One region of the Halomonas sp. I5-271120 genome, then DNA from elsewhere that is predicted to be linked to it. Evidence: predicted binding sites of a transcription regulator. Region 1 holds the regulator's gene; each other region holds the start of a gene.
What was found. Region 1 encodes FNR, which switches genes on or off when oxygen is low (the NO sensors DNR and NnrR bind a similar motif). Its sites were predicted from a motif close to TTGATNTANATCAA; they were not measured.
Positions count from the first base shown of each region.

Region 2: Q2K57_RS03730 (DnaJ C-terminal domain-containing protein) is a predicted target of FNR. The motif match lies at 5,407-5,420, and genes of this name have one in related genera.
Region 3: Q2K57_RS01545 (OmpW family protein) is a predicted target of FNR. The motif match lies at 5,799-5,812, and genes of this name have one in related genera.
Region 4: clpB (ATP-dependent chaperone ClpB) is a predicted target of FNR. The motif match lies at 1,559-1,572, and genes of this name have one in related genera.

Region 1 covers NZ_CP130701.1:1,071,964-1,079,607, reverse strand. The annotation lists gene Q2K57_RS04760 (DUF4212 domain-containing protein) at 1-211, opposite strand, end outside; gene Q2K57_RS04755 (putative nucleotidyltransferase substrate binding domain-containing protein) at 881-2,698, shown strand; gene Q2K57_RS04750 (3'-5' exonuclease) at 2,713-3,330, shown strand; partial or broken gene Q2K57_RS04745 (glycosyltransferase family 9 protein) at 3,411-4,106, opposite strand; gene ttcA (tRNA 2-thiocytidine(32) synthetase TtcA) at 4,776-5,699, shown strand; gene fnr (fumarate/nitrate reduction transcriptional regulator Fnr) at 5,838-6,614, opposite strand; gene hemN (oxygen-independent coproporphyrinogen III oxidase) at 6,746-7,644, opposite strand, start outside.
Region 2 covers NZ_CP130701.1:847,921-855,564, reverse strand. The annotation lists gene Q2K57_RS03755 (SLC13 family permease) at 1-1,770, shown strand; gene Q2K57_RS03750 (alpha/beta hydrolase) at 1,857-2,549, shown strand; gene Q2K57_RS03745 (DUF938 domain-containing protein) at 2,560-3,189, shown strand; gene Q2K57_RS03740 (hypothetical protein) at 3,317-3,538, shown strand; gene Q2K57_RS03735 (PhoH family protein) at 3,646-5,058, opposite strand; gene Q2K57_RS03730 (DnaJ C-terminal domain-containing protein) at 5,470-6,453, shown strand; gene Q2K57_RS03725 (chaperone modulator CbpM) at 6,440-6,763, shown strand; partial or broken gene atpD (F0F1 ATP synthase subunit beta) at 6,847-7,644, shown strand, end outside.
Region 3 covers NZ_CP130701.1:344,612-352,255, reverse strand. The annotation lists gene rimK (30S ribosomal protein S6--L-glutamate ligase) at 1-478, opposite strand, end outside; gene Q2K57_RS01580 (RimK/LysX family protein) at 501-938, opposite strand; gene Q2K57_RS01575 (DUF3549 family protein) at 951-2,006, opposite strand; gene Q2K57_RS01570 (amino acid ABC transporter substrate-binding protein) at 2,485-3,234, shown strand; gene Q2K57_RS01565 (amino acid ABC transporter permease) at 3,247-3,921, shown strand; gene Q2K57_RS01560 (amino acid ABC transporter ATP-binding protein) at 3,918-4,673, shown strand; gene Q2K57_RS01555 (YqcC family protein) at 4,746-5,081, shown strand; gene Q2K57_RS01550 (gamma-glutamylcyclotransferase family protein) at 5,106-5,606, shown strand; gene Q2K57_RS01545 (OmpW family protein) at 5,895-6,533, shown strand; gene brnQ (branched-chain amino acid transport system II carrier protein) at 6,706-7,644, opposite strand, start outside.
Region 4 covers NZ_CP130701.1:2,051,827-2,059,470, reverse strand. The annotation lists gene clpB (ATP-dependent chaperone ClpB) at 1-1,432, opposite strand, end outside; gene Q2K57_RS09235 (hypothetical protein) at 1,596-1,751, shown strand; gene pgeF (peptidoglycan editing factor PgeF) at 1,748-2,512, opposite strand; gene rluD (23S rRNA pseudouridine(1911/1915/1917) synthase RluD) at 2,541-3,500, opposite strand; gene Q2K57_RS09220 (outer membrane protein assembly factor BamD) at 3,650-4,459, shown strand; gene Q2K57_RS09215 (NAD+ synthase) at 4,633-6,264, opposite strand; gene Q2K57_RS09210 (PP0621 family protein) at 6,375-6,638, shown strand; gene thiO (glycine oxidase ThiO) at 6,709-7,644, opposite strand, start outside.

The DNA of each region.
Region 1 (7,644 bases):
AGAAGAAGATGATGCCGATGAAGGTGAGGATCGATCCTTGCTGAGCGAACCAGAAGCCCAGGTCAGTCCCGCCCACGGGAATGCCCGCCAGCAGCGGACGCAGCAGAATGGCGAAGCCATAGGACACCAGCGCCCAGACGATCAGGCAGCCGGTGATTAGACGCACGTTGGCCGACCAGTAAGCAGCAGCATTGGATTTTTCATCTGCCATAGTCATGCTCTCCGGATGTTCCAGGGTTGAGTTGTTGTACCGACATTAAGCGCGATGTATCAGGTCGATCATTCTTCGAGCATCACCCCGAGTCGCGTTTCCAGTCGTGGATGAAATTGCGAGGTTAGGGCGAGATGTCATCAGAATTGTCCTCATCATCGGCCTTCTCTCGGTGCCTCGATAAGACGTTGGTTTATTGTTTCTTTGTCTTTGGTGGAATGCGCGCTGATGTCACTGCATTCATCAGCCCTGATACTGGTCAATAACCCTGGAAAAACAATCCCAGACTTTGGTATCAGGGCGCGCAGGCGTTGTGAAAGGTTTTTCTAAATTCCTTTTAATTCAATGTTTTAATGTTTATTGTGGTTTTTATTAACCTGTCTTTAGTCGTTCGGTTAGGACGATGGTATAGCCCGGTTTTGATCGACATCATCCAAAAGGAAAAAGGTTGAACGATGGTCTAGGTGTCGGTCCGTGAGAAGCTGTTGCTATGCTGCCTGACAGTGAAATGATGTTTGGCGGGCGCCGTCAGATCAGCCATCACTGTCGTGACGTGAAAAGGCGCTTGCACTCGCTCTCGATACAGATAAGACGAAGGTCGCGCCATGCGGCCGGTGAGCTGAGTCGTTATCCGCGGTGACATGGCCGCCGCACAACGAGGTCATCGCCATGGTCGATGTCGATCTCTCCCAACCGCCTTTCTCGCTGCTCGATGATGACGGGCGTGAGCTGGTGCGGCGTGGCGTGGATCTGGCTTATTACGAAAGCGACGAGGTACTGCTCGACGCGGGCCAGCCCGGCGAATACGTCTACCTGATTCACAAGGGTGAGGTCGCCGAGCTGGATACCTCCGAACCCAGTGCTACGGCTCGCATCGGCCACTACACGGCGGGGGATCTGTTCGGCGCAATCAGCATTCTCAACGGTAAGAGCCGCTACCGCTTCAAGGCCGAACAGGAATGCCTTTGCTACCTGTTGCCGCGCACGCTCTTCGAACGACTGTGCGAGCGCTACCCTGCTTTCGCCGAGTTCTTCCGCCAGCGCCTCTCCGACAAGACGCGGTTGATGACCGAACGACGTGCCGAGGGTGGCGTGAGCATGGCCGGCTTCATGCTGGCGCGTATCGCCGAATGCATGCGACCGCCGCTACTGGTCGAGGAAGACACCAGCATCGCCACGGCGGTGCGCACCCTCAACGACAGCCGTGCCGACAGCCTGCTGGTTCGCCAGGGGCCGCGTCTGGGGATGGTCACCAAGACCGACCTGCTCAATGCTCTGGTGATCGACGGCGGCGATCAGCAAAGCCTGGTGGTCGAAATCGCTCACTTCTCGCTGGTCAGTGCTCGTCCCGATCAGTATCTGTTCGAGGCGCTGGTCAATATGACGCGCCACGAGGTGGCGAGGGTGGTGGTGATCGAGGGCTCTCAGGCGGTGGGGGTGGTGGAGCTCACCGACGTGCTGAGCTACTTCTCGAGCCGCAGCTATGTGGTCAGCCTGCAGGTCGAGCAGGCGGACAGCCTCGAGGAGCTTGCGGCGGCCAGCGCACGCACTCCAGAGCTTGTGAAGGCGTTGATGGTACAGGGCGTCAAGCTGCGTTTCGCCATGGACCTGCTGGCGGCGCTGAACGGTCGCATCATGCACAAGGCCTGGGTGTTTAAGATCGATGAGGCGCGCCAGCATCAAAGCTGCCTGATGGTGATGGGCAGCGAAGGACGTGGCGAGCAGATTCTCAAGACGGATCAGGACAACGGCTTGATCCTTGCCGACGACGCCGACTGGCCCGACTGTAGCGTCGAGATGGAGAACTTCACCGAGACCCTGGTGGCGCTCGGCTATCCGCGCTGTCTGGGCAATATCATGGTCTCCAACCCGGCCTGGGTCGGGCGGGTCAAGGACTGGCGGGAGCGCATCAGCCGGTGGGTCGAGCGTCGCGACGGCGAAAGCCTGATGAAGCTGGCGATCATCCTCGACGCCCATGCGGTGGCCGGCAATACGGCCCTGCTCGACGAAGTGCGTGATGGGCTGTTCGAGGCCTGCGGGGGCAACGAGCTGTTGCTGACGTACTTCGCCCGAGCGGCGCTGCAGTTCTCCACGCCGCTGAGCCTGTTCGGCACCCTGAAGAAACCCCAGCACGGCATCGATATCAAGAAGGGGGGCATCTTCCCCATCGTGCATGGGGTGCGCACTCTGGCGTTGGAGCGGGGCATTCGCGCCACGTCGACGCTGGAGCGGCTGGATGCCCTGGTGGCCGATGGCCGCCTGGATGCGCGCTTCGCCGAGGATCTGGGTGAGGCGCTGTCGCTGTTCACCGAGCTGCGCCTCAAGCAGCAGCTCGAGCACCTGGACGGCGTCAATGCCGAGCGCGACGCCAATCGGGTCGTAGTGCAGCAGCTGTCGTCACTGGAACGTGACCTGCTGCGTGAGGCGCTGCATATCGTCAAGGACTTCAAACAGCGTCTGACCCAGCGTTTTCATCTGGAATATTGACGGCAGGAGGCAGGATGTTAAAAGCGTGGCGCCGTGTGACCGATCGTCGTCGCCAGGCCGGTGGCGATTACGGTTGGCTGTTCAATCCCTATACCGGCGACGAGATGGTGGCCATCGACTGCGAGACCACCGGCCTCGATACGCGTCGCGACGAGCTGGTCTCGATCGCCGCGGTCAAGGTCCGCGGCGACCGGGTGCTGACCAGCGAGTCGCTGGATCTGAGATTGTCGCGTCCGGCCCGCCTGACCGGTGACTCGATCTGCATCCACGGCCTGCGCGGCATCGACCTGGAAGGCGGCGCGAGCGTCGAGGATGCCCTCGCGCAGTTTCTGGATTTCGTCGGTAACCGGCCGCTGGTGGGCTGGTGCGTGGCCTTCGATATTGCCATGCTCAATCGCCAGCTGCGTCCTCGTTTCGGCTTCGACTTGCCCAATGCCACCGTCGATATCGCCCAGCGCTATGCCCGGGCAGTGCGTCGCGTAAGCCCGGACATAGAGCCCAGCCTGCGCTTCGAGGCCATGGCTGAGTCCCTCGGCGTGCCGGTCATGGGGCGCCATACGGCACTCGGCGATGCCGTCACCACGGCCTTGATGTACGTGCGCCTGAACAAATCAAGCCGCGTCACGGCCTGAACGACCTCTTCGGCGGTGGGCCGCCACAGGGCCTGATCATGGGGCTCTCGGGGCACGAACTTCTGCGATTTCTTTACCTGCATCAGGGCGATGGTGGGCACCTCCAGGGCGGCGGCCAGGTGCAGGGGCCCCGAGTCGGGGCTGATCAGCACGCCGGATCGAGCCACCAGAGCGGCGAAGTCTCGCAGGGGTTGCGGTGGGCACAGGGCCCCGAAGCGGCTGCCCTCCAGGTGATGCGAGATGGTCGGTGCGAGATCTGCCTCCTCCGGGCCCAGGCACACCAGGTGGCGTTGATTGGCCGCTTCCAGGGCGTTCAGGATGTCGAACCATTGCGCCCAGGGAAGGCGTTTGTCCAAATGACCGCCGATAAAGACGGCGACGAAGGGCTCGCACGTAGGCGTCACGCCAGCGGTGTCAGGCTTGACAGATGCTGGTTCGACGGCGGGCAGGCAGTGCGCCAGGGTCGCCTCGGCGCGGGCCTGTTCGTCGTGGCTAAGGTGCAGGCGCGGGCGGTTGCGACAGGCCACCCCCAGGGCATGCGCGAAGGGGCGCGGTGCATCATAGGCATGCGGTGTGGCGCCTTCCACTTCGATGTCGAACCAGCGCTGTTCGGGTTTGGCGCGCCCCATAGTGGTCTGGGCGCCAATCAGTCGGGTGCAGATGGCCCCGGTCAGTGAGCCCGGCACCAGCTGCACGGCCAGGTCGTAGCGCTCCCTGCGCAGGCGGGCAAGCAGTGTTACCAGCAGCCAGGGACGCAGGATGGCGCGCCGCGTCATGGTGTGGCAATGATCCACCGGCAGATGGTCGAACAGCCCCCGAGTCTTGTCGGTGGCCAGCAGGTCGAGGCGGGCGTCGGGAAAGCGTGACCGGAAAGCGTCGATTGCCGGCGTGCTGATCAGCGCGTTGCCGATACGATAGTTGGGCCGGATCAGCAGAATCCGCCGGACGTCGCCCAGTTCATCGATCGCGGTGGCCTCGGGAGCTCGCAGCAGCCGCCACAGCAGACTGGTCAGTCGGCGTTTCAGGCGTTTCTCGGCGCTCTGAGCGAGGGTCTTCAGGATGGTATTGGTGCGAATGCGTTGCGCAAGCGACATCGGGGCAATACTCCAGTAGATGGAAATATTCCACGCCGGGGAGGCGTCGAAATGGCCAGCACCGGACGCGTCGCCGCCGTCTTGGCAGTTACACGCTCCATGTTGAGCGTCGGGCTCATGACCTCGTAGCAGAACACTCTGTCGAAACAGGTCTCTGCCGGGGCAGGGCTCTGCATGGCAGGGCTCCGCGTGGCAGGACCTTTCGATGAAGGACTCTATGTCGTGGCAGGACCCTACCGCAAATGACATTACGCTAAAGGAATTAACGCAGCCTTAATGGCATGCCCGGTCGCTAGCCCCGGGTGCCGGTGGTAAGATGGCGCCTCATTTCTGTCCCCTTTTGCTGCGATCATGACCGATACTGCCGTGACTTACCCCCCGAGCGTCTCCGATACCTCTGCTAACGATGCAGCCGACGCTGCGGCGGCGGACGCTGCCGCCAATGACAAGCGCGCCTTCAACAAGCTGCAGAAACGCCTGCGGCGTCAGGTCGGCAACGCCATCATCGATTACGGCATGATCGAAGAGGGCGACAAGGTCATGGTCTGCCTGTCCGGCGGCAAGGACTCCTACACCATGCTGGAGATCCTCAGGAACCTTCAGCGCAATGCGCCGGTGAATTTCTCGCTGGTGGCGGTCAATCTGGACCAGAAGCAGCCGGGTTTCCCCGAACACGTGCTGCCGGAATACCTGGACAAGCTCGACGTCGATTACCACATTCTCGAGCGTGACACCTATTCGGTGGTCAAAGAAAAGACCCCGGAAGGCAAGACCACCTGCGCGCTTTGCTCACGCCTGCGGCGCGGCTCGCTTTACGGTTTCGCCGAAGAGATCGGGGCCACTAAGGTAGCGCTTGGCCATCATCGCGAAGACATCCTCGAGACGCTGTTCCTGAACATGTTCTTCGGCGGCAGCCTCAAGTCGATGCCGCCCAAACTGCTTTCCGACGACGGCAAGAACATCGTGATTCGCCCGCTGGCCTACTGTCGCGAGGCGGATATCGAGGAGTTTTCCCAGCGCATGGCGTTTCCGATCATTCCCTGCAACCTGTGCGGTTCGCAGCCCAATCTGCAGCGTCAGGTGGTCAAGGAGATGCTGGCCGAATGGGAAACCAAACATCCCGGGCGCCTGGAAAGCATGTTCAAGGCGGTAACCAATGTGGCGCCGTCACAGCTGGCGGATCGCGAACTCTTCGACTTCAAGGGCCTTGAAGCCGAGCAGGCACGCCGCCGCGAGAATCGTATCGATGCGCTGGACCTTGGCGGCGAGGCCTAGCCGACGCTCCGCTCCGAGACGCATTGACCAGACGTATCGGCCAGGCGCTTTGTCCAGGCGCGTCGTCCAGATCAGCCCCATAAAAAAACGCCAAGCCTCAGGGCTTGGCGTTTTGCGTTGTATGAGCGCTCTGGGTGGCTAACCGTCGTAAGGGCAGCCATCGTTGGCCAGCTCGGCCAGGTTCTTGAGATCGAGGATGTTGACCTCGCGTCCCGATACGGCCAGCAGCTGCTGTTGCTGAAAGCGTCCCAGGATGCGGCTGACGGTTTCCACGGCGAGCCCCAGATAGTTACCGATGTCCGCGCGGGACATCGATAGCCGGAAGCTGTAGGCCGAGTAACCGCGGCGGCGAAAGCGCGACGACAGATTGACCAGAAAGCTTGCCAGCCGCTCGTCGGCGGTCATGCGTGACAGCAGGCGCAGCATGCGCCGGTCGTCGCGCAGCTCCTTGCTCAGGCTGCGATAGAGCTGGGCACGCAGTTCCGGCAGGTGCTCCGACAGCCCGTCGAGCCGGTCGAAGGGAATCTCGCAGACGGTGGTGGTCTCCAGCGCCACTACCGTGCCCGGATAGCGTTCCTCGTCGATGCCGTCCAGGCCGACCAGTTCGCTCGGCAGATAGAAGTTACTCAGTTGTTCATCGCCGCTGCCGGCGCTGATGAGCTGCTTGAGGCTGCCCGAGCGTACCGCGAAGACGCTGGAGAAGGGCGCCTCCTGACGCACCAGCGTCTCGCCCTTCTTGAGAGGCGCGCGACGACGAATGATGGCATCGAAGCGGTCCATGTCCTCCACTTCCAGCGCGAGGGGCAGGCACAGCGAACTGAGGCTGCAAGTCTGGCAGCGGGTTTCGGTGAGGCGGGCTCGGTGACCGAGCGCATTGGCGGGCATGTCCTTCTCCTTGGCTGCATCCTTATACATTCTAGTTCATCCGCGGGGCCCATTATGGAAGAGAGAGCGGAGGAGGCAAAGTTTCCTTGGTTCTCGAACTCGGGCAGTGGCGCTGTGAGCGCCGCTGCTGGGCCATAGGCATAAGTCTACAGGCTCCAGGCTCATAGGATGCGCGAATAGCGCTCTTTGGCCTGCTCGGGCAGCCGAGCGTCGAAGGCCATGGCCAGATGCCGGATCAGCAGGCGCCCACGCGGCGTCACGGTCAGCCGGCTGCCGTGCTGTTCGATCAGGCCATCCTCGATGCTCGAAGCCAGGCGGGCCAGGGCATCGTCGAGCCAGAGCATCGCGTCGAGGCCGAATTCGTGCCCCAGCGTCTCAAGATCGAGCGCCATGTCACACATCAGCCGTTCGATGGCGCGGCGGCGAAGGCGGTCGTCGAGGCTCAGCCGGATGCCCTTGACGGTGGCCAGCCGCCCGGCGTCCAGCGCCACTTCGTAGTCGCCGAGCGCCGTGGGATTCTGGGCATAGCAGTCATCCACCCGACTGATGGCTGAAACGCCCAGCCCTACCAGGTCGCTGTTGCCGTGTGTCGAATACCCCTGGAAGTTGCGGGTCATGGTGCCCTGGCGCTGAGCGCGGGCCAGGCTGTCGTCGGGCAGCGCGAAGTGATCCATGCCGATGTGCACATAGCCCGCGTCTTCGAGCATGTCGATGCTTGTCTGCAGCATGGCCAGCTTGGCGTCACTGTCCGGCAGGTCGGCCTCACGGATGCGACGCTGGGGCGCAAAACGACTGGGCAGGTGGGCATAGTTGAACACCGACAGCCGCGGCGGGGTCATTTCGATGACCTGGGCGAGCGTTGCGGCGAAGCTCGACGGCGTCTGGTGCGGCAGGCCATAGATCAGATCGAGGTTCAGCGAGCGAAATCCCAGCCGTCGGGCCTCGTCGATCAGCGTTTCGGTCAGTACCCGGGGCTGGACCCGGTTGATGGCCTGCTGGACCTTGGGGTCCAGGTCCTGAACGCCGAGACTCAGCCGGTTGAAGCCCAGTGCCTGAAGGT
Region 2 (7,644 bases), 220 kb from region 1:
ATGTCTTTGGATGCCTGGCTTGCCGTTGCCGTGGTGGTTGCCGTCTTTCCGATGATGGCGCTGACCCGGATCGGCACCGACATGATTCTTTTGGGTGCGGTCGTGGTGCTGATGACCTTCGGTGTGATCGGCCCCGATCAGGCGCTGGCGGGGTTCTCAAGCAGTGGCCTGTTCACGGTGGCCTTCATGTATGTGCTGGTGGCCAGCATCCGCGAGACCGGCGGCATTGATCTGATCATCCGCCATGGCCTGGGCCGGCCTCGCAGTGAAGCTGCGGCCCAGTGGCGGCTGCTGGTGCCGGTGGCCACCATGAGCGGCTTTCTCAACAATACGCCGGTGGTCGCGACCTATATTCCGGCGGTGCTGGGCTGGAGTCGACGCATCCGCCAGCCGGCCTCGCGCTTCCTGATGCCGCTGAGTTTTGCCTCCATTCTTGGCGGTACCGTATCGCTGCTCGGCACCAGCACGAACCTGGTGGTCAACGGCTTGCTCGGCGAACGCTATCCACAGCTGAGCCTGGGGCTCTTCGACATCGCCTGGGTGGGGGTGCCCATGGCGATGACCGGCGTGCTCTACCTGGCACTGGTGGGGCGGCACCTGCTGCCGCGGGGCGGTGGTACCGCTCAGGCCTTCGAGAATCCGCGAGAGTTCACCATCGAGATGGAGGTCGACCCCGAAGGGCCGCTGGTCGACAAGAGCGTCGAGCAGGCGGGGCTGCGTCACCTGGAAGACCTGTTCCTGGTCGAGATCGAGCGCGGCGGCAACGTGGTCAGCGTGGTGGGCCCGGGGGAGATGCTCAAGGGCAACGACCGGCTGGTGTTTGCCGGCACCTCGGCAGGCGCGGTGGAGCTGCAGCAGATCCGGGGGCTGATGCCATCGCGGCAGGGTGAGCTGAGTCTCGAGAAGGATTACAAGGAGCGCCGGCTGGTCGAGGTGGTGGTCTCCGATCAGTGCCAGTTCGTTGGTCAGCGCATCCGCGAGGGTCACTTTCGCACCCTCTATGGCGCGGCCGTCTTGGCGGTTTGTCGCGGTGGCGAGCGAGTCGCCGGCAACCTGGGCCAGATTCGCCTGCAACCCGCCGACGTGCTGCTGCTCGAGGCACGCCCGCCGTTCATCGAGCGTCACCGCCAGTCTCGCGATTTCCTGCTGATCAGCCAGGTCAACGGCCAAGCGCGGCCGGTGCACGAGAAGGCCTGGCTCGCCTGGAGCATCTTGGGAGGCGTGGTGGTGTTGGCGACCTTCGGCGTGATGAGCATGCTCAACGCGGCGATGCTGGGTGCCGCGCTGGCCGTGATCACCGGCTGCTGCTCGGTGGGTGCCGCCAAGCGTGGCATGGACACCCAGGTGCTGCTGACCATCGCGGCCTCCTTTGGCCTCGGCGCGGCTCTTGAGAGCTCCGGCGCTGCGACGGCGCTGGCCAGTTCCGCGCTGGGGGTGGTGGATGCCAGTCCTTGGCTGCTGCTGGTTGGCGTCTACGTGCTGGTGGCCTTGCTTACCGCGCTGGTCACCAACAATGCGGCGGCGGTGATTACCTTCCCTATCGTCACTGCGGCCGCCGAGAACCTGGGCGTGAGCCCCATGCCCTATGTGATCGCGGTGATGTTCGCCGCCTCGGCGAGTTTCATCACCCCGATCGGCTATCAGACCAACCTGATGGTCTATGGGCCCGGCGGTTATCGCTTCCGCGACTATCTGCGGGTCGGCGGGCCGCTCAACCTGATCACCGCGGCGGTGGCGCTGGGGCTGATCCCTCAGATCTGGTCCTTCTAGGTTCTATTTGGAAAAGGTCCGCGCTCGCCGTGGCGAGGCGGCTGGGGTAGGGTAACGGCAACGTTTTTCCTGCAAGGAGCCGCCTGATGAGCACTTCCAATGAGCGCGTAATCGAACCCGCCGGCGGTCGCCCGGCCAATGCCAGCCTCATCCTCCTACACGGCCTGGGCGCCGACGGTAATGACCTGGCACCGATCGTGCCGGCTTTCACGCTGCCCGATAGCGTATCGCTGCGCACGGTGCTGCCCCATGCGCCCCGTCTGCCGGTCACCGTCAACGGCGGCATGCAGATGCCCGCCTGGTACGACATCCTCGAGATGAATCTTGGCCGCCGGGTCGACGAGAACCAGCTGCGCGTCTCTGCCCAGCGTGTGCATGAACTGATCGATGCCGAGATCGCTCGTGGCATCGACAGCCGCCATATCATCCTGGCCGGTTTCTCCCAGGGCGGCGCCGTGGCCTATGAAGCGGCGCTGACCTATCCACAGCCCCTTGGTGGCCTGCTGGCGCTGTCGACCTACTTCGCGACGGCGGACTCCATCGTGCCCAGTGACGCCAACCGGGACCTGCCCATCGAGGTGCATCACGGTACCTTCGACCCGGTGGTGCCGGAGTCCCTGGGGCGCGAAGGCGCCAAGCGCGCCGAGGCCATGGGGCACCCGCTGACCTATCGCAGTTATCCGATGCAGCATGCGATCTGCCCGCAGCAGATCGCCCAGATCAGTACCTGGCTAGGTGAGCGCCTGGGCGACGGCGTCAATGAGCCGGCCAAGAGCTGAAGGAGCCGCGATGCACCCTGATCCTCGTCTTTCGAGTCCGGCAGTGGCGCGCAACCGCGCACCGATTCTTGACGTGCTGGAGCCTGCGCTCCACGCGGCCCTGAGCGCGTGCGGCGGCGATCGCCTGCGCGTGCTGGAACTGGCCAGCGGTAGCGGCGAGCATGCGCTGTACTTCTCCCGGGCGCTGCCCTGGCTCGACTGGCAGCCGAGCGACCCGAGCCCGGAGGCGATTGCCTCGATTCGGGCCTGGCGGTCAGCGCAGGGCCCCGCCAATCTGGCTGAGCCGGTGGCATTGGATGCGACACGCCGGCCTTGGCCGCTGGAGGAAATCCATGCGCTGGTAGCGATCAATCTCGCTCACATCTCGCCCTGGGCGGTCACCGAGGCGCTGATGGGCGAGGCCGGTGCGCGGCTGCCGTCGGGTGGTCTGCTCTTCCTCTATGGCCCTTTCCGTCGCGGCGGCCAGCACACCGCTCCCAGCAACGAAGCCTTCGATGCCTCGCTGCGGGCACGAGACCCACGATGGGGAATTCGCAATCTGGAGGCGGTGATGGCCTGCGCACAGGCCGAGGGATTGTCGCTCGAGAAGGTGGTCGAGATGCCGGCCAATAACCTGAGCGTGGTCTTACGCAAGCGCTAGGCAATGCCTGGCACCAGGGAAGATCGTAGGGTCGCCAGTGTTTGATAAGACAGGGCCCGCTTGAACTCTCGGCCGATTGCCCAGATGATTTATCCAGAACATCACCAGATCTTCTCAGGAGACATGCATGCCCGATCTATCCGAAGACTTCCGCCTGCCGGTCGGTTGCCCCAACTGCTCAAGCCACCGCATGCGTGTATCTCAGGTGCACAATCCTGACGACAAGGTGTTCTGTGCCTCCTGCAATACTCATGTGTGCCTCTACCACGAGGCCCAGGAGATCATTCGCAAGGGCGCGGGCAGCGAGAGTGAAGCGCTGCTCGAGGAAGCCGCCAACCGCCAGCGCTGAGCCGGTCGGTAGCCGCGCTCGATCAAGGATGACGTGCAAGACACGCTACGCAAGACGCCCGCCTGATGGCGGGCGTCTTTGCTTGCAGAGGCTGATGATCTGGCGGGCTACAGCAGTTCCTCACCCGCCAGGGCCAGCCGCGAGCGCTCGACGCTTCTCAGCGTGATATGGCCGGCATGGGGCCAGTCGCGGAAGTTCTGCACCACCGCCGCCATGCCGCAGGTGTTGGCGGTGAGGTAGGGAGTGTCGATCTGGCCGACGTTGCCCAGACAGACGATCTTGGTGTTGCGCCCGGCGCGGGTGATCAGGGCTTTCAACTGTTTGGGGGTAAAGTTCTGCGCCTCGTCGATGATCAGGAAGGTGTCATTGAGGGTGCGGCCGCGCATGAAGCCTGGCGAGCGGATCTGTACCCGCGAGCCGATCAGCGACCGGGTGGCGTCATTGTTCCAGCTCGATGAGCCGTCTTTCTCGTCGCGCAGCAGGTTGTCCATGTTGTCATGGAAGGCGCCCATCCAGGGCGACATCTTCTCTTCCTCGGTGCCGGGCAAAAAGCCGATGTCTTCGCCCATGGGGATCGGCGCCCGAGTGAAGACGATGCGCTCGAAGCCCTTCATGTCCAGCGTCTGCTGGAGCGCTGCCGCCAGCGTCATGAAGGTCTTGCCGGTGCCCGCGTTGCCGGCAATGGTCACCAGGTCGATATCCGGGTCCATCAGCAGGTTGAGGGTGAAGTTCTGACGGCTGTCGTGGGCGTGCACGCCCCACACGCCGGCGTGGTGGCGGTAGTTGGAGAGTAGCTGCAGCCGCGCGCTGTTCGGGCTCAGCTCGCGGATGATGGCTTCGAAGTTGGCGCCGTTTTCGCAGTCAGAGACCAGCATGCCGACGTGCCAGTCACTGGGCATTTCGCCGCTCAGCTTGTAGTAGGTGTGGTGGTCGGCTCGCTCGACCTTGACCTCGACATTGAGCGCTTCCCATAGCCCCACGCCATGCTCGCCGGCGTCCGGGTATACCTTTGCGCCCTCGCTCATGACGTCCTGGTCAGAGAAAGCGCGGTCGTTGAGATAGTCTTCTACCGGTACCTTGAGGGCGGCGGCCTTGACGCGAAGGTTGATGTCCTTGGTGACCAGAATCACCGAGGCATCCGGGCGGTCATCGCGCAGCCGACAGGTTTCGGCGAGGATACGGTTGTCCGGACTGTCTTCCAGGTTGTCCAACGGTTTCAGGTCGTTATAGCAGAGGAAGCGCAGGCGTCCGGTGACGCCGATGGAGCCGGGAATCGGGATGCCGGCCTGGATCTCATCGAAGCTGACCTGGCTGGTGATATCGGAGAGGGTGCGGCTGACTTGACGGGCGGTACGGGCGATCTCGCGAATGCCGTTCTTGTGCTTGTCGAGTTCCTCCAGCACGGTCATGGGAATGACCACATCGTGCTCTTCGAACTGATAAAGGGCGGCAGGATCATGAATCAGGACGTTGGTGTCTAACACGTAAAGCCTGGTGGCTTTCTTGTCGATTCGTACCATCGGCAGGAACACTCCTTGGTTAACGGCAGTTCCGACACTGGCAGTGGGCCCTTACGAGGGCATGACAGTTCAAACCTGATCTCGGCCGGTGTCGCTTCTCCTGTCCTTGCGGTCTCTTGATGCCTCCTGTCGCTGGGTGGACGTTACCCGATAGCTTTAGCATGAACGCAGTGCACGCGATTCGCCAATCCGATCCCTTTCACGCTGTGGCGACGTAAGCATTTGCCTGACGCTTCGCTCAGTTGTGCAGTGCATTATTCATTAACCTACCCCATCGCTGTCATGGCGACCAGCCTCTTGAGTGCCTTGTCGTTTCGCCTCGCCATCGGCGAAATAAGTCGCCAAGACTTGAGCCATATCATTCTCCGAGCGTGACGTTTTCAACTAGCTTTTAAGCATCGGCGTTCATTCGTGGCACGCCGCCACGCTTGCCCGGAGCCCGGCCAGTTGGAATTCAAGGATTACTACCAGACGCTCGGGGTGGCAAAGACCGCCACCGCCGAGGAGGTCAAGAAGGCCTACCGCAAGCTGGCCCGCAAGTATCATCCCGATGTCAGCAAGGAGCCGGATGCCGAAGCGCGCATGCAGGCGATCAATGAGGCCAAGGAAGTCCTCAGCGACCCTGAGAAGCGCGCTGCCTATGACCAGCTGGGCCAGGACTATCGGGCCGGTCAGGATTTCAGGCCGCCACCGGACTGGGATGCGGGCTTCGAGTTCACCGGCCGCGGTTTCGAGGGGGCCGAGGCGGACGAGTTCAGCGACTTCTTTGCCAACCTGTTTGGCCAGGCCGGGCGCCGCGAACAGCGCGGCCAGGGTTACCGGATGCGCGGCGAGGACCGCCACGCCAAGGTGATGATCGATCTCGCCGATGCCTACCAGGGCGCGACGCGCACCATCACCCTGCAGGTGCCCGAAATGGATGCTCAGGGCCGGGTGGTGACCCGTCAACACAGCCTCAGTGTGAAGATTCCCAAGGGCGTCAAGGAAGGCCAACACATTCGCCTGACCGGGCAGGGCAGCCCGGGCATCGGCGGCGGGCCGCCGGGCGATCTGTTTCTGGAAATCCACTTCCACCCCGATCCAGCCTTTCGCGTCGAGGGTCGCGATGTCTACGCCAGCGTGCCGGTGACGCCCTGGGAGGCGGCGCTGGGAGCCAGCATCGAAACACCCACGCCCGCGGGGCCGGTCAGGCTCAAGGTGCCTGCCGGCTCGCAAAGCGGGCGTCGGCTGCGCCTCAAGGGGCGCGGTATTCCCGGGCAGGAGCCGGGCGATCTCTATGTGGAGCTTACGGTGGTGCTGCCGCCAGCGGATACCGACAAGGCGCGCGAGCTCTACGCCACCATGGCACGGGAGCTCGATTTCAATCCGAGGAGGGCTGGTCATGGCAGACGATAAAGCCGTGCGTGGCGAGTTGATTGATGAGTCCACGCTGACCCTCGAGGAGCTGGCTCGTGCCTGTGCGGTGGAGGCCGACTGGGTCATCGAGCGGGTCGAGAGCGGCCTGTTGGCCGATGGCAGTCGCTATGTGACCAGTCAGCGCTTCACCAGCCAGCGTTTCACCAGCCGAGACCTGACTCGGGCCCGGCGCCTGCGCCAGGTCGAACGTGACTTCGAGGCCGAACCGGAGCTCGCCGCGCTGGTCGCCGACCTGCTCGAGGAGGTCGAGCGGCTGCGAACCCGGCTGCGCGCGAGGGGGAGAGCGTGAGCCAGGTGTCGCCGTCTGACGCGGCGGCGTCTCCCGGCGGTGAGGGTGATTCTGCCCCCTCTCCTGAGAGGAGCCGAGGGGTCGTGGTCGCCGTCCGCGGTAGCGTCGTCGAAGTGCGTTTCGCCGACCAGCTGCCGCCGATTCATACCATCGTGCGGGCCGGCAGCGAGCAGCAGATTGTCATCGAGGTGCTGGTGCAGCTCGATGCCCACCACCTGCGCGGCATCGCCCTGACGCCCACCCAGGGGCTGGCCCGCGGCATGCCGGTGATCGACAGCGGCGGCCCGCTCAAGGCGCCGGTCGGCCGCCAGACCCTGTCGCGAATGTTCGATGTATTCGGCCGTCCCATCGACCGCCTGCCTGCCCCGGAACCGGTCGAATGGCGCTCGGTACACCGGGCGCCGCCTGCGCTGGCGCGCCGCTCGACCCAGTCGGCGATCTTCACCACCGGCATCAAGCTGATCGATGTGCTGGTGCCGCTGGAGCGCGGCGGCAAGGCGGGCCTGTTCGGCGGCGCCGGGGTCGGCAAGACGGTGCTGCTCACCGAGATGATTCACAACATGGTGGGCACCCAGCAGGGCGTCAGCCTGTTCTGCGGTATCGGTGAGCGATGTCGCGAGGGCGAAGAGCTCTACCGGGAGATGAAGGAGGCCGGCGTGCTGCCCAACATGGTGATGGTGTTCGCGCAGATGAACGAACCGCCCGGGGCGCGTTTTCGGGTCGGCCATGCGGCTCTGACCATGGCCGAGTACTTCCGCGACGACGAGCATCGCGACGTGCTGCTCTTGATCGACAATATCTTTCGTTTCATCCAGGCCGGCGCCGAGGTGTCGGGGCTGATGGGCCAAATGCCCTCGCGGCTCGGCTACCAGCCGACCATG
Region 3 (7,644 bases), 730 kb from region 1:
CCGCCTGGTTGGTCTCGGCCAGCACCACGCCGATGCCCTGGGTGCCTTCCAGAAGCTTGATGACCAGAGGGGCGCCTTTGACCATGGTAATCAGGTCAGGGATGTCATCGGGAGAGTGAGCAAAGCCGGTGACAGGCAGACCCACACCCTTTCGCGACAGTAGCTGCAGAGAGCGCAGCTTGTCTCGTGAGCGAGTGATCGCCACGTTGTCGTTGAGCACATAGGTGCCCATCATCTCGAACTGGCGTAGCACCGCGCAGCCATAGAACGTCACTGAAGAACCGATACGCGGAATCACAGCGTCGAACGGTTCCAGTTCCGCCCCCTTGTAGTGAATCGAGGGCCGGTGCGAGGTGATGTTCATGTAGCAGCGCAGGGTATCGACAACCCGGATGCTATGGCCACGCTGCTCCGCTGCCTCGATCAGGCGGCGGGTGGAATACAGGTGGCGATTGCGGGAAAGCAGGGCGATATGCATGCATCGGGTCCTTGTAAAAAAGTCAGGGCTCGCCGTGAAGGAAGGCGGCGCCGGGCGCAACCAGCAGGCGGCGCATGGCACGACGGCCGAGCAGCATCGGGTGGCGCATATCGCCGCGGTGCGTCAGGCTCAACTCCGCCATGAAGTCGAGCTCACCCATCTGCAAGCGCGTGCGCACCACGTAGCGCCATTCAGACTGGCCGTTGGAGCTGGTCACCATTCGACGGTCATGCAGGTGCAGGCGCACGGGGTGGGCCGGGCTATCAGGTCCGCCGCCCCGGGTCACGAAGCTGACCCAGACGTGGCCACCTTCCTCATAGGTCTCTATGTCCTCGGCATGCAGGGCCGAGGTACGGGCGCCGGTGTCGGCCTTGCAGCAAAGGGTCAGCCCCAGTTCCGGAAGCGTGACCATTTCTCGGCGACCGATGACCGCCTTGGCCTGATAGGGCAGTGCTTTCATGACCCCTCCGCGTCAGTGGTGAAGGTGGGCGAGCCGTTGACCGACCGGTGAGTCGGGCGGCGCATCGCGCAACTGCATCAGCAGCGGCAGGCGCAGCCGCGGAATCAACGCCAGATCCTTGACCATCGCGGTGAAGTCTACCGACGGCTGCTCGGCCAGGCGCTCGAGATAGCGCGGCAGGCGCTGGGCGTCTTCCAGATGCTCCCAGCCGCGAGCGGCGATCGCCGCAAGCAGGTCCGGGCCACAGGCGGCCGAATCGTCCAGCAGCTTGCCGTACCAGGCGCCGACGCTGTCATCCTGGCTTGCGCCCATCGCTCGCACGCAGGCGCAGAAGGTCTCTATGTCACCAGCGCTTGCCGCCTGCTCGCCGCGTGCGCGCAGCGCCTGAATCAGTGCGGCATCAAGGCTGACATGCTCGAGGCAATAGCACAGCGAATGCAGGACTTCGTTGGGCAGCCTTGGCAGCCGCTGGGCCAGGGCATGAGCCTGGTCGGTGTCGTGGCGTGTCGCGAAGTCAGCCAGGCCCTGGAGGCCAAGCGCCTGCCACTGATTGCCCTGAAGGTCGTCCTGGTGCTCTGATGGAACATCACTCTGGGCGCCGGTCAGGTAGTCTTCAGCGAACTCGAGATACTGGCTGCCCGGGCGATCCATATCCTGGTTGGCGCGGGCGTGCAGCATCGCCTGAAGCTGCAGCGAGGGTGCGAAGGCCAGCGGGTTGTCTTTCATCAGGTTGTCTACCTGGTGCTCCTTGCCCAGCGTCGAGACGCTGTGGCCTAGGGTCTCGAGCAGACGCTGGATGAACGCATCCCGAGGAGCGGCCACCAGATATCCCTGCTCGTCCAGTGGCAGTGACAGGAACCAGATCAGCGGCTCTTCGGCATCGCCAAGCGTGAATATGCAGGCCAGTCGCGCCTGCCCCTGCCAGGGGCTCGGCCAAGGCTGCTGTTGGGCCTCGAAGGCCGCCAGCTCGTCGAGCGAACAGGGTGCCAAGCGCCGGCCCATATGATAGAGCCGAACCTGGGCGCCGCTGCGCGTGAAGAAGTCGTGAAGCGTCAAAATTGGCTGCATGGCACCTTCCCATAATCAAGCGGCCACTCTATCACTTATGCCGGTTCCCTTGGCAGTCCCGAGCTGGGGAGAAACCGCGGGTTGTATAAAAATTACCCAGTCATCCCTAGGCCCCATGACGTCCCGGTAAGCCGCGCTTGTCCAATGGTTATCCACAGTTCTTTTCAGTGTTTCTGTGCATGACAATAGCGTGACGAATAGATGTCACTCTGAGATGGGAAGTTGCACGGCATGGCCGTTGCCTTACAAGGGAAGCACTATGTGGCATGGGGTGGGGCGTTGATGCAGGGTCGTTGATGCGATGTCGGTGATGCGATGTCGTTGATGCAGTGGTGGAGGAAGAGAGGACGCCTCGCCGTTAGGTGTAGCAGTAAAATCTAGTAGGTAAGCCTTACCTGACCTATGTTCCAAAGGGTAATAAGCTTTATAATGGCTTATTACTTAATGATCTCTTTAAACTCAATTCAGGAGAGCACGCATGCTGCGTTCCTTCACTCTTTCTCTGCTGGGTGCCGCTGCACTCGCCACTGCCGGGCTGGCCCAGGCCGACGATCCTCTCAAGGTCGGCATGTCCGGCGGGTATTTCCCCTTCACCTTCGTCGAACAGGATGAGCTCAAGGGCTTTGAAGTCGATGTGCTGGAGGCCGTCGCCAAGGAGATGGGCGTCGAGGTGACGTTTGTGACGGCCAACTTCTCCGGCCTGTTCGGCATGCTCGAGTCCGGGCGCATCGATACCATTGCCAACCAGATCACCATCACCGATGAGCGTGAGGCGAAGTACCGCTTCACCGAGCCCTACGTCTATGACGGTGCCCAGGTGGTAGTCAAGCGCGGCAATGACAGTATCCATGGCGTCGAGGACCTGCGCGGCAAGTCGGTGGCAGTCAATCTGGGCTCCAATTACGAAGCGTTGCTCGAAGCCTTGCCTTATGCCGACGAGATCGACATTCGCACCTACGAAAGCAATATCGAGCAGGACACGGCGTTGGGGCGGGTCGATGCCTTTGTCATGGACCGGGTCAGTGCTAGCCAGGTCATCAAGGAAAAACCGCTACCGCTGGCGCTCGCCGGTCAGCCGTTCTCCCAGATCCGCAATGCTCTGCCGTTCCGGGAGGGCGACGGCGAACTGCGTGATCGAGTCAACTCGGCGCTGTCGACGTTGCGCAGCGACGGTACGCTGAGCGCGATCTCCGAACGCTGGTTCGGCACCGATATCACCCGCCCGTAACCGGGAGTCATGATGAGTGTGCTCGACGTTGATTACATGCTTGGGCTGGTGCCGATCCTGCTGAGCTATCTGCCACTGACCTTGGAAATGGCCGGGGCCGGCATGGTGCTGGCCCTGGTGCTGGCCTGTCTGCTGGCCGTGGTCCGGGTGCTGGCGATTCCCGGCTTGAATGCGGCCACGCTGCTGTTCATCTCGTTCTTCCGCGGCACGCCACTGCTGGTCCAGCTGTTCCTGTTCTATTACGGGTTGCCCCAGTTGTTTAGTGCGCTGACCGAGATCAATGGCATTACCGCGACCATTCTTGGTCTGACCTTGCACTTCTCTGCGTACATGGCGGAATCAATCCGTGCCGCCATCGTCGGCGTGGACCGCAGTCAGACCGAGGCGGCGCTGTCGATCGGCATGACCAATGCGCAACTGATGCGGCGCATCGTGCTGCCCCAGGCTACCCGCATCGCAGTACCGACGTTGATGAACTATTTCATCGACATGATCAAGGCCACTTCGCTGGCCTTTACCCTGGGCGTGACGGAGCTGATGGGGGCCACCCAAAAGGAGGCCGCAGGTAGCTTCCTCTACTTTGAAGCCTTCATTACGGTCGCTGTTATCTACTGGGGGATAGTCGAGCTGCTGGCCTGGCTGCAGCGGCGCCTTGAGGCAAGATTCAACGAGGCCTATCAACGATGATGGTGGTAGAAGGACTGATCAAACACTTTCAGGACAGCGTCGTGCTCAACGGCATCGACCTGAAAATTCAGCAGGGTGAAATCATCGTGGTGATCGGCCCGTCCGGTACGGGAAAGTCGACCCTGCTGCGCTGTCTGAATTTTCTCGAACGGCCGGATGCTGGGCGGATTCGTATCGGCAACCTCGACGTTAATGCCGCCCGCCCGCGCAAGGCGGATATCCTGGCGCTGCGTCGCGCCACTGCCTTTGTGTTCCAGAACTATGCCCTGTTCGCCAACAAGACGGCGCTTGAGAACATCACCGAAGGCCTGATCGTGGTCAATCACTGGCCCAAGGCCAAGGCACATGCTCGCGGACGGGAAATTCTCGAGCGTATCGGTCTTGCCGACAAGGCGGATGCCTATCCGGCCTCGCTCTCAGGTGGACAACAGCAGCGTGTCGGCATAGGGCGCGCCATGGCGGCCCAGGCCGAGGTGATCCTGTTCGATGAACCGACCTCGTCGCTGGACCCGGAATGGGTCGAGGAGGTGTTGGGACTGATGAAACAGCTGGCCGAGGAACGTCAGACCATGCTGGTGGTGACTCACGAGATGGCGTTTGCCCGCGACGTGGCCGATCGAGTGATCTTTATGGAGGGTGGACGCATTGTCGAACAGGGGCCGCCCTCTGAACTGTTCTCGGCGCCTCGTGATCCACGCACCCGGGACTTTCTGCGCAAGGTGCTGGCAAATCAGGCGCCACTGGAGGGCTAAGCCAGCAACGACTGGCCAAGCCGAGGCTTGCCCGGGATAATGGCCTGTTTTGGTTTTGATTGGGGAGAGACTATGAGCGTTCACCAGCAACTCGACGAGGCGGTTCGCCGTCTGGAAGCAACCCTCAAGGCCTCAGACCTGTGGCGGGTGGAAGAACCCTCAACCGAAGCGATGGCCAGCCAGCAGCCGTTCTGTGTCGACAGCATGTCACTGCCCCAGTGGCTGCGCTTCGTGTTCATCGCCCGCCTCGATGCCATGATTGCAGCGCAAGCGGCACTGCCCGCCAGCTGCAATGTGGCACCGGCGGCCGATGTGTATCTCAAGCAGGAGCAGGCGCGTGCCGGTGATCGCCTGTTAGTGGTCAAGGCCATCGAGGAAGTCGATCAGGTGATCAACGAGGCCTCCTGAGGTCGCTAAAGCCAGGAGAACCGCATGCCCTATTACTTTGCCTATGGCAGCAACATGAACGTGGCACGAGTCGATGCGCGGATCGGCGAGACCCGGCGTGCCCTGGCCGGGGTGCTGGATGATTATCGGCTGAGCTTCGACAAGGCATCCAAGGTGCCGGGGATTGCGCATGCCAACGTCCATCCGGCCCGGGGGCAGCGGGTCGAGGGGGCGCTCTTCGAGCTGACCCATCCCGACCAGATCACGCTGATGGATCCTTTCGAAGGGCATCCTCACGATTACACCCGGGTACGTGAATCCGTGCTCACCGACGAAGGCCCCATCGAAGCGTGGGTGTACGTCGCCCAGCCAGAGCGCACCGCTGAGTCGTTGCGGCCGGCGAGGGAGTATCTTGCTCACCTGTTGGCGGGTGAGGCCTTCCTGTCGGCGCAGTACCACGCTGAGCTGGCACGGGTCGAGGTCGTTGAGGAACTCGACGATGAAAGCCTGGCGGCCCTTGGCCTGCACCGGCACACGCCGCGCTGAGTTCACCTAATGCTTACTAGCTTAGTCATTGGCGCTTCTCACTGGGTGTTTTACTCGGTGTTGTTACTGGCTGCGCGCTGATGTTGCTCAACCATTCCACTGGCTTCATTTTCTTCGATAACCGTTGAGGCCGTGGCGCTGGCGCTGATGACGGGGTGTATTGTCGCAGGCCGGGCGGTGAGCCTTCCGGTCTTGCGCTGAATCAATATTTGCCCCTTTCTCGCTGAGTAGACTCGGGATGTCTTTTTCGGCAGCCATGGCTGCCTCGACATCAAAAGGAATCGAGTCATGCGTTATTCTGTCCTCACTGCTGTTCTCGCCACTGGCCTGGTCGCTGCCAGCGCTGTCCATTCAAGCGATGCACTCGCTGCCGGTTCCCAGTATGGCGTCGGGGATATCTTCACCCGCTTCGGCGTGGCCAAGGTCACGCCGAAGAGCGACAACGGCACCCTCTCCAACGGTGCCATTGACGTGGACGTGCAGAGCGACAGTGCGGCCGCCTTCACCCTGGGCTATCGGTTTACCGACAAGCTGGGTGTCGAGCTCCTTGCCGCTCAGCGCTTCGAACACGACATTGAGCTGAATGGTGCCAACCAGGCCTCTACCAAGCACCTGCCGCCGACCTTGACCCTGCAGTACTATCCGCTGGGCGGCACCCAGGCACGCGTGCAGCCTTATGCCGGACTGGGCGTCAATTACACCACCTTCACCGATGAAAAGGTCGATGGCTCAACCCTGGAGCTCGATGATTCCTGGGGGGCCGCGGGTCAGGTCGGGGTCGATCTGGTGATCGATGATCATTGGGCGCTCAATGCGGCGGCCTGGTATCTGGACATCGATACCGATGCCAAGGTTGGCGGCAGCGATGCCGGCACCGTCGAGATCGACCCGGTGGTGGTGATGGCGGGCCTGAGCTACCGCTTCTGAGCCACATGCGGTTGTCTGCAAGAATCGCCTGAACGACTCACCTGAATGAGCCGCCTAAACGACGACGCCCGCTTCCGATGGGAAGCGGGCGTCTTGCGTTGGGCACCTTGAGTGCTCTGGCGCTTTTAGTGCTCCGGCATGTCGCATGCCCCTAAGGGCCCCCTTGGTGGTCTCAGTCGGCGAGTGCCGGGTCCAGCGAGACGCCGCTGCGGCGACTAATGGCCAGGCCCAGCAGCAGGCCAGCGGCGGCCGGCAGCACCCAGCCGAAACTTGTCTCGCCTAGTGGCAGCATGGCCTGCAGGGTGCTTGCTGGCTTCACCAGTGTCTCGATGCCGCTGGCGGCCAGGCCGTCCAGCAGACTGGCGGCGAAGGTCAGCCCCATCGTGCAGGAGAAGACCCGCGGCGCGTCCGCCAACTGCCTGCGCAGCATAGACAGAGCTATCAGGGCGATGGCCGGTGGGTAGAGGGCCACCAGTACCGGCACCGAGACGCGGATCAGGCTATCCAACCCCTGGTTGGCCACCAGGGCGGAAAAGGCGCCCATGACGATGACCATCACTCGGTAGGGTAGACGCGGGAAGAGACGATGGAAGTACTCGCCGCAGGAGGTCAGCAGGCCAACCGCCGTGGTCAGACAGGCCAAGGTGATGATCACTGCCAGCAACACTGGGCCGGCCGGGCCGAACAGCGCCTGCACATAGGTGGGAATCAGTGTGCCGTTGTCGGCACCGGCCGCTACCTCATGGCTGGTGGCGCCCATGTAGGCCAGGGGCAGATAGACCGCGGCCAGGCAGGTCGCGGCGATCACACCGGTCATCAGGGTGTAGCGCATCAGGGTGCGGCGATCCTCGATGCCGCGCTCGCGGATAGCGCTGACGATCAGGATGCCGAAGACCAGCGAGGCCAGGGTGTCCATGGTCAGGTAACCGTTTTCAAAACCCTGAGCGAAGGGCGCATCGACCCAGGACTCGCTGATCGGCCCCAGCGGCCCCTGAGGAAAGAGCAAGGTGGCGGCGGCGATCACCATCAGCAGGAATATCAGCAGGGGGGTGATCCACTTGCCGATCACATCGACCAGCCGGCCGGGCGACAACGCCAGCAAGGTGGCGAG
Region 4 (7,644 bases), 980 kb from region 1:
CGGCCTTGTGCTGGGCCGCGCCCTCGATGCTGGCCTTCTCGGACTTCCAGACCTCATCGAGATCGGCGTATTCCCGGGACAGCTCGTCGATCTGCGCCTCGATACTTTCCAGGCGCTTCTGGGAGGCATCGTCGGTCTCTTTCTTGAGCTGCTCGCGCTCCATCTTGAGCTGGATCAGACGCCGATCGAGGCGGTCCATTTCCTCGGGCTTGGAGTCGAGCTCCATGCGAATCCGCGAGGAGGCCTCGTCGATCAGGTCGATGGCCTTGTCAGGCAGCTGGCGGTCGGTGATATAGCGCGCCGACAGCTTGGCCGCGGCGATGATCGCGGAGTCGGTGATGTGGAGGCGATGGTGGACTTCGTAGCGCTCCTTGAGGCCACGCAGGATGGCGATGGTGTCCTCCTCGGAGGGCTCATCGACCAGCACTTTCTGGAAGCGCCGCTCCAGGGCTGCATCCTTCTCAATGTACTTGCGGTACTCATCCAGGGTAGTGGCCCCCACGCAGTGCAACTCGCCGCGGGCCAGCGCCGGCTTCAACATGTTGCCGGCGTCCATGGCGCCCTCGGCCTTGCCGGCGCCAACCATGGTGTGCAGCTCATCGATGAACAGGATCACCCGGCCCTCTTCCTGGGCCAGTTCGTTGAGCACCGCCTTGAGCCGCTCCTCGAATTCGCCACGGAACTTGGCCCCGGCCAGCAGCGAACCCATGTCCAGCGACAGCACGCGCTTGTCCTTGAGCCCTTCCGGCACCTCGCCGTCAATGATGCGGTTGGCCAGGCCTTCGACGATGGCGGTCTTGCCGACGCCGGGCTCGCCGATCAGCACCGGGTTGTTCTTGGTGCGACGCTGCAGCACCTGGATGGTGCGACGAATCTCGTCGTCGCGGCCGATCACCGGGTCGAGCTTGCCTTCGGCGGCCCGAGCGGTCAGGTCCAGGGTGTACTTGGCCAGCGCCTCGCGGCTTTCCTCGGCGTTGGGGTCGTCGACCTTCTGGCCGCCGCGCAGACTGTCGATGGCCGCGGCCACCGCCTTCTGAGTGAGGCCGGCCTGGGTCAGCACCTTGGTGACCGCATGATTCATGGCAAGCGCCGCCACTAGCACCAGCTCGCTTGCGATGAACTGATCGCCGCGCTTCTGGGCTTCCCGGTCGGCGAGGTTCATCAGCCGCACGAAGTCCCTGGACGGCTGCACCTCGCCATCGAACTGGCCGACCTCGGGAAGCCCATCCAGATAATTGGCAAGCGCACTGCGCAACGCCGAGGCATCGCCGCCGGCCTTGCCGACCAGCCCCTTGAGGCCGCCGTCGCGATCTTCGAGCAGCGCCATCAGCAGATGGCCGGGGTCGAGCTGATTGTGGCCACGACCCACCGCCAGGGATTGGGCATCGGCCACCGCGGTTTGCAATTTGCCAGTGAATTTATCGAATCGCATCGCATGTCCTCCATGAGAGCAGCGGCGCGATCGGACGCACCGCCTGCCTGTGTCGTGTATTGACAGTATCAATGGAGGTATGGTGGCCCGCTTTCAAGGCGCCAGCCTCAGGAAAGGCGCCCCGGCTTGATGCAGATCATGATTGGCAGGACGCCACCGGGACATGAAGCGCGAAGACGCGGTGAATCCCTCCCTGGACGCTCGGCTTTTTCATCTGACCGCCATGGAGGGCGGAAATGCCGGAATCGCATGGATGCATTTTCCGGCCCTGAAAAAGACGCTTCGCTTTTCCATGCCCGGGGCCGAGAGAGACACTTAGCGCAGCCAGATCGCGCTGGCCATGCGGCCGGTGACGCCGTCGTCACGGCGGTGGGAGTAGAAGCGCGGTTCGCAGGCGGTACAGAAGTGGCCGCCGCTGATGTGGGCGACGCCGAGCCGTTCGAGGCGCAGCCGCGCCAGCCGGTAGATGTCGGCCATGTAGTGACCGAGACGATAGGGGCTCGGCTCGAAGGCGCTCTTGGCCTCGGGCTGCACCGCCACGAAGGCATCGTGCACTTCGGGGCCTACCTCGAACTGCGCGTTGGAAATCGCCGGACCCAGCCAGGCCATCAGCTCGCCGGGCTCGGTCCCAAGCGCTGCCACCGTGGCCTCGAGCACGCCCCCGGCGAGACCGCGCCAGCCGGCATGGGCGATGCCCACTCGGGTACCGCGCTGATCGCAGAAGAACACCGGCAGGCAGTCGGCGGTCTGTACCACGCAGGCATGGCTGGCATCGAAGGCCACCGCAGCATCGGCTTGGGGCGCCCCCGCAGCATAGACCTGCTGCACGTTGGCGCCATGCACCTGGTCGAGCCACAGCAGTGGACGGTCGCTGCCGATCTCGGCCTGCAACAGCTCGCGACAGCGCGCCACCATCGCCGGGTCGTCACCGACATGCTCGGCGGTATTGAAGGCCGCGAACGGCCCGCTGCTGGGGCCGCTCTCACGGGTGGTGACCAGGGCCCGCACCGTGCTCGGAGCCGGCCAGTCGGGTAGCACCAGAGTGGGGTGCGGGTGCAGCGTCGCAGCGGGGTCCGTCATCACCGGATTCCTCAGCAAAGCAATGGCCTCATCGCATGGTTTCGTGATCGTCGCGCAGGTAGTCGAGCAGCATCAGCATATCGTCGGGCAGGGCGACGCGAAACTCGAGGCGCTGACCGCTTTCCGGGTGCACGAATGCCAACTTGCGGGCATGCAGGGCCTGACGTGGGAAGCCGCGCAGCAGATCCTTGAGATCATCGTCGGCCCCCGGCGGCAGCTTGAGACGCCCGCCATAGAGGCTATCGCCAATCAGCGGAAAGCGCTGGTGGGCCATGTGCACGCGGATCTGGTGGGTCCGGCCGGTCTCGAGTTTGCAGCGCACATGGGTGTGATTACGAAAACGCTCGGTGACCCGGTAATGGGTAACGGCCGGCTTGCCAGAAGCAGTGACCGCCTGGCGCTTGCGGTCCTTGGGGTGACGCCCGATCGGCGCCTCAATGCGCCCGCCGGAGGTCACGACCCCGGTGACCACGGCATCGTACTCCCGAGAGACGCTTCGCGCCTGTAGTTGCTCGACCAGATGAGTCTGGGCGGCAAGGGTCTTGGCCACCACCATCAAACCGGTGGTGTCCTTGTCGAGGCGGTGTACGATACCGGCACGCGGCACGCTAGCAAGCGCCGGGCAATGATGCAGCACGGCGTTGAGCAGGGTACCGTCGGGATTACCGGCAGCCGGATGCACCACCAGGCCGGCGGGCTTGTTGATCACCAGCACGGCGTCGTCTTCATGGACGATGTCCAGGTCGATGGCCTGGGGCTCGAAGCGCAGTTCGTCCTCGACCACGGCAGTCAGCAGGAGCTGCTCTCCGCCGTAGATCTTGTCCTTGGGCTTGGCACGGGCGCCGTCGAGGGTCAGGTCGCCGGATTTTATCCAGGCCTTGAGGCGTTCTCGAGAGAAGTCGGCGAAGATCTCGGCCGCCACCTGATCGAAGCGCTGACCGGCCATGGCCTCGGGAATGCGGGCGTCGCGATGTACGGTTTCTGACATGGGGGCTATGTGCCTTTGAGGTGGCACTGACGAGGCACCAAGGCTCGGCGCTTTGCGGCCTGCCCTGAGTGGTTTATCGTGAGTGCTTTATGATGAGCCGCTGAGTAATTCTACCACGGCCATTCGGGTTGTTTGAGACGAGGACCATGATGCGCGTTTTCCCCCGTGGCACACGGCTGGGCGCCTATGCCCTGACAGCCGCCCTGCTCGCCGGCTGCGCCGGCAACGACACCGTTCCCGATGAGCTCGCGGAAGCTGAGCTTTACCAGCAGGCGATGACGGCGCTGGAGGCGCAGAACTATACCAACGCCGTGAGCCGGCTCGAAGCCCTCGACGCCCGCTATCCCTTCGGCGACCACGCCGATCAGGCGCAGCTGGAGCTGATCTACGCCTACTACCAGACCGACAACTGGGAATCGGCGCGGGCGGCTGCCAGCCGTTTCATCCGCCTGCAGCCGGACCATCCCCAGGTCGACTACGCCTACTACATGCGCGGTCTGGCCGCCTATCAGGCGGGCCGCTTCAGCCTCGAAGGGCTCAAGCTGATCGACATCTCCAAGCGCGACCTGGGCGCGACCCGCGAGTCCTACAACGACTTTCGCGAGCTCATCGAGCGCTTCCCGGACAGCGAGTACGCCCCGGACGCCCAGCAGCGCCTGGTCTATCTGCGCAATGTGCTGGCCCGCCATGAGCTGCAGGTGGCCGACTTCTATCTGCGCAAGGGCGCCTATCTGGCAGCGGTCAAGCGTGGGCGCTGGGTGATCTCCCACTACCCGGAGGCGCCGGCCAATCACGACGCTCTTGCGGTCATGGTCGAAGGCTACCTGGGCCTTGGCATGACTGATCGTGCCCGCGAAGTGCTCGCGACGCTGATCGAGAATGCCCCGGATCACGAGCGCCTTGACGGCCGCACCTTCGATGCCAAATACGTCGACGCGACCCTGCGCCTGGACGGCTGATCTCGCCCTCGCCAGAGCGCACGAGAACGACACGAAAACGCCCCGCCGGCCAAGCCGACGGGGCGTTTTCCTTTTTGTTTCATCAGCGCAGCGTCAGGTGAGACCCGCTGCGCTATTCAACGACTGACTCGCTGCCTCATTCAGTGGCGGCCACCCATGACCCAGGCGACGCCCTATTCGCCGGGCTGCCAGCCGTTGACGATCGGGTAGCGACGGTCGCGACCGAAGCCCCTTGGTGTGACGCGCACGCCTACCGGCGCCTGACGGCGCTTGTACTCACAGCGATCGACCAGCTTGACCACCTGATAGACATCCTCGCGAGCGAAGCCGGCTTCGATGATCGCCTCGGCGCTCATGTCACCCTCGATGTAGCGAACCAGGATGGCGTCCAGGGTGTCGTATCCGGGCAGTGAATCGCTGTCCTGCTGATCCGGCGCCAGCTCTGCCGACGGCGGACGCTCGATGACCCGTTCGGGAATCGCCGGCTCCTGGTCGTTGCGCCAGCGCGCCAGACGGTAGACCCAGGTCTTGTAGACATCCTTCAGGGCGTTGTAGCCGCCGACCATGTCACCGTAGAGCGTGGCGTAACCCACCGCCATCTCGCTCTTGTTACCGGTGGTCAACACCATCAGGCCTTTCTTGTTGGAGATCGCCATCAGCAACACGCCACGACAGCGTGATTGCAGGTTCTCCTCGGTGGTGTCGCGCTCGGTGCCGGCGAAGCTCTCGGCCAGGGTGTCCATGAAGCTCTCGACCATCGGCGCGATGGGCATCACCTCATAGCCGACGCCCAGCAGCTTGGCCTGTTCGGCCGCATCCGCCCTGGAGATATCCGCGGTGTAGTGATACGGCATCATCACCGCATGCACCCGCTCGGGACCCAGGGCATCGACCGCAATGGAAAGCGTCAGCGCCGAGTCGATGCCCCCTGACAGACCGATCACCACCCCCTTGAAGCCGCTCTTGTTGACGTAGTCACGCACCCCGGTGACCAGCGCGAAATAGAGACTTTCCTCGGGCTCGGGCAGCGGCTCGCACTCGCCGGCCTGAGGCACCCAAGTTTCCTGCTCGCGCAGGAACTGCACCGGCATCAGCCCCACCTGCCAGTGGGGCGCCTGCACCTGCAGCTGGCCATTGGCATCGACGCAGGCCGAGCCGCCGTCAAACACCAGCTCGTCCTGGCCCCCCACCTGGTTTACATACACCAGCGGGCGTTTGGCCTCGGCGGCGCGCTCGCGCAGGAGCTCGAGACGCTCGGCGGGCTTGTCCTGGTGGTAGGGCGACGAATTGAGCGTAATCAGAATCTCCGCACCCGCCTCGCAGGCTAGGCGAACCGGCTCGGTCTTCCAAACATCCTCGCAGATCAGGATGCCGAGCTTGGCGCCCTTATGCTCGATCACCAGCGGCTCGGTGCCGGCACTGAAGTAGCGCTGCTCGTCGAACACCTGGTAGTTGGGCAGTGCCTGCTTGGCGTACTCGTCGAGCCACTCGCCGTTATACAAAAGGCCCGCCAGGTTGTAGGTGTGCCCTTCACGGCGACCGGGGTAACCGATGATCACCAGCACATCTTGGGCGACCTTGGCCGCCATGCGCGCGCGGGCCTCGCGCAGGCGCGTCTCCATGGAAGGGCGTAGCAGCAGGTCCTCCGGCGGATAGCCGGTCAGAAACAGTTCGGGGAATACCACGATATCCGCGCCGTGCTCGATGCGTGCCTCGCGCACCGCTTCGATGGCACGCTCGGCGTTGCCGGGAATATCGCCGACCAGGGGGTCGAATTGGGCCATCACCAGCGTCAGGTCTTGCATGGTCGGGGAAATCTCTCGAAACTCTCGGATAACCGTATTGTCCCGCATGGCCGCCCGAGTAGCAAAACACGAGACCTTATCAAGCGGCCCGACCAGGGAGTCACAAAAGGATGAACCTGTTGATCATTCGCCTGATCATTTTCGCCGTGCTGTTCTGGGCCGGCCTCAAGCTCTACCGCATGTACCGCGACTGGAAGCTGGAACGCGAGGAATGGGAGCGCAAGGAGGCTCGCCAGGAGGGCGGCCATATGGTGCGCTGCGTCTATTGCCAGGTGCACCTACCCGAGGATGAAGCCCTTCGCGAGCAGGGGGAATGGTTCTGCGGTACGCCCCATCGCGACAAGTATCTTGCCGAACAGCGCCCCTCCGACTGAAGGGGGCTTGCCCCGGCGCCAGGCTGTGTGGAGCGAAGCTGCCGCCCTTAACTGACGCCGGCGCCGCTCGCTATTTTTGCCACTCGCCAAGGCGGCCTTCCAGTCGATAGGGGCCCGGATCGATGATTGGTTCGCGGCCCAGTAACTCATCGACCAGCAGGCGCGTCGAGGCGGGTGCCAGCACCAGGCCGTTGCGGTAGTGACCGGCATTGACCCAGAGGTTCTCCACCCCCGGCACCGCGCCGATGAACGGAATGCCCTCCGGCGAGCCGGGACGCAGCCCGGCCCAGTGATGCTCCACCTCGCAGTCAGCAAGCGCCGGCACGATCCTGGTGGCACTCTGCCAAAGCGACTCTCGTGCCTCGCCGCTGAGCGCCTTGTCAAAGCCCGCTTCTTCGAGCGTCGAGCCCGCCAGCACGCGACCATCGCCACGGGGAATCACATAGCGCCCGTCCATCAGCACCACCCGCTGCACGAGCCCTGGCGGCGCCTTGAAGAGGATCATCTGCCCCTTCACCGGGCGCACCGGCAGCACGACCTCGACGCTCTCCAACAGCTGCGCCGCCCAGGCCCCGCCGCAGACGATCACACGATCCGCAGTGACCCTGCCCGCTCGCGTCTGGACACCGATCACCGCACCACCTGCATCACGTTCAAGACCGACCACCGATTCGTGCTCACGCAGCGTCACCGCCGGCATCGCCGCCAGTCGCGCGCGCAGCGCCTGGCCCAGGCGCGGGTTGCGAATGCTGCCAAGGGTCGGCATCCATAGCGCCTGCTCACAGCCGGGGGCAGCGGCGGGCTCCTTGGTATAGATCACCTCCGGGCCCACCCGCTCCAGCGGCTTACCGACCTCACGCGCCCATTCGAGGGCACGCGCCTCGTCTTCGACGCGCAGGTACAAGAGCCCCTTCTGGCGATATTCCGGGTCGATGCCGGTTTCCTCCAGGAGCCGCAGGCTTAGCTCGGGGTAGAAGCCCTCGGACCAGCGCGACAGCCGCGACAC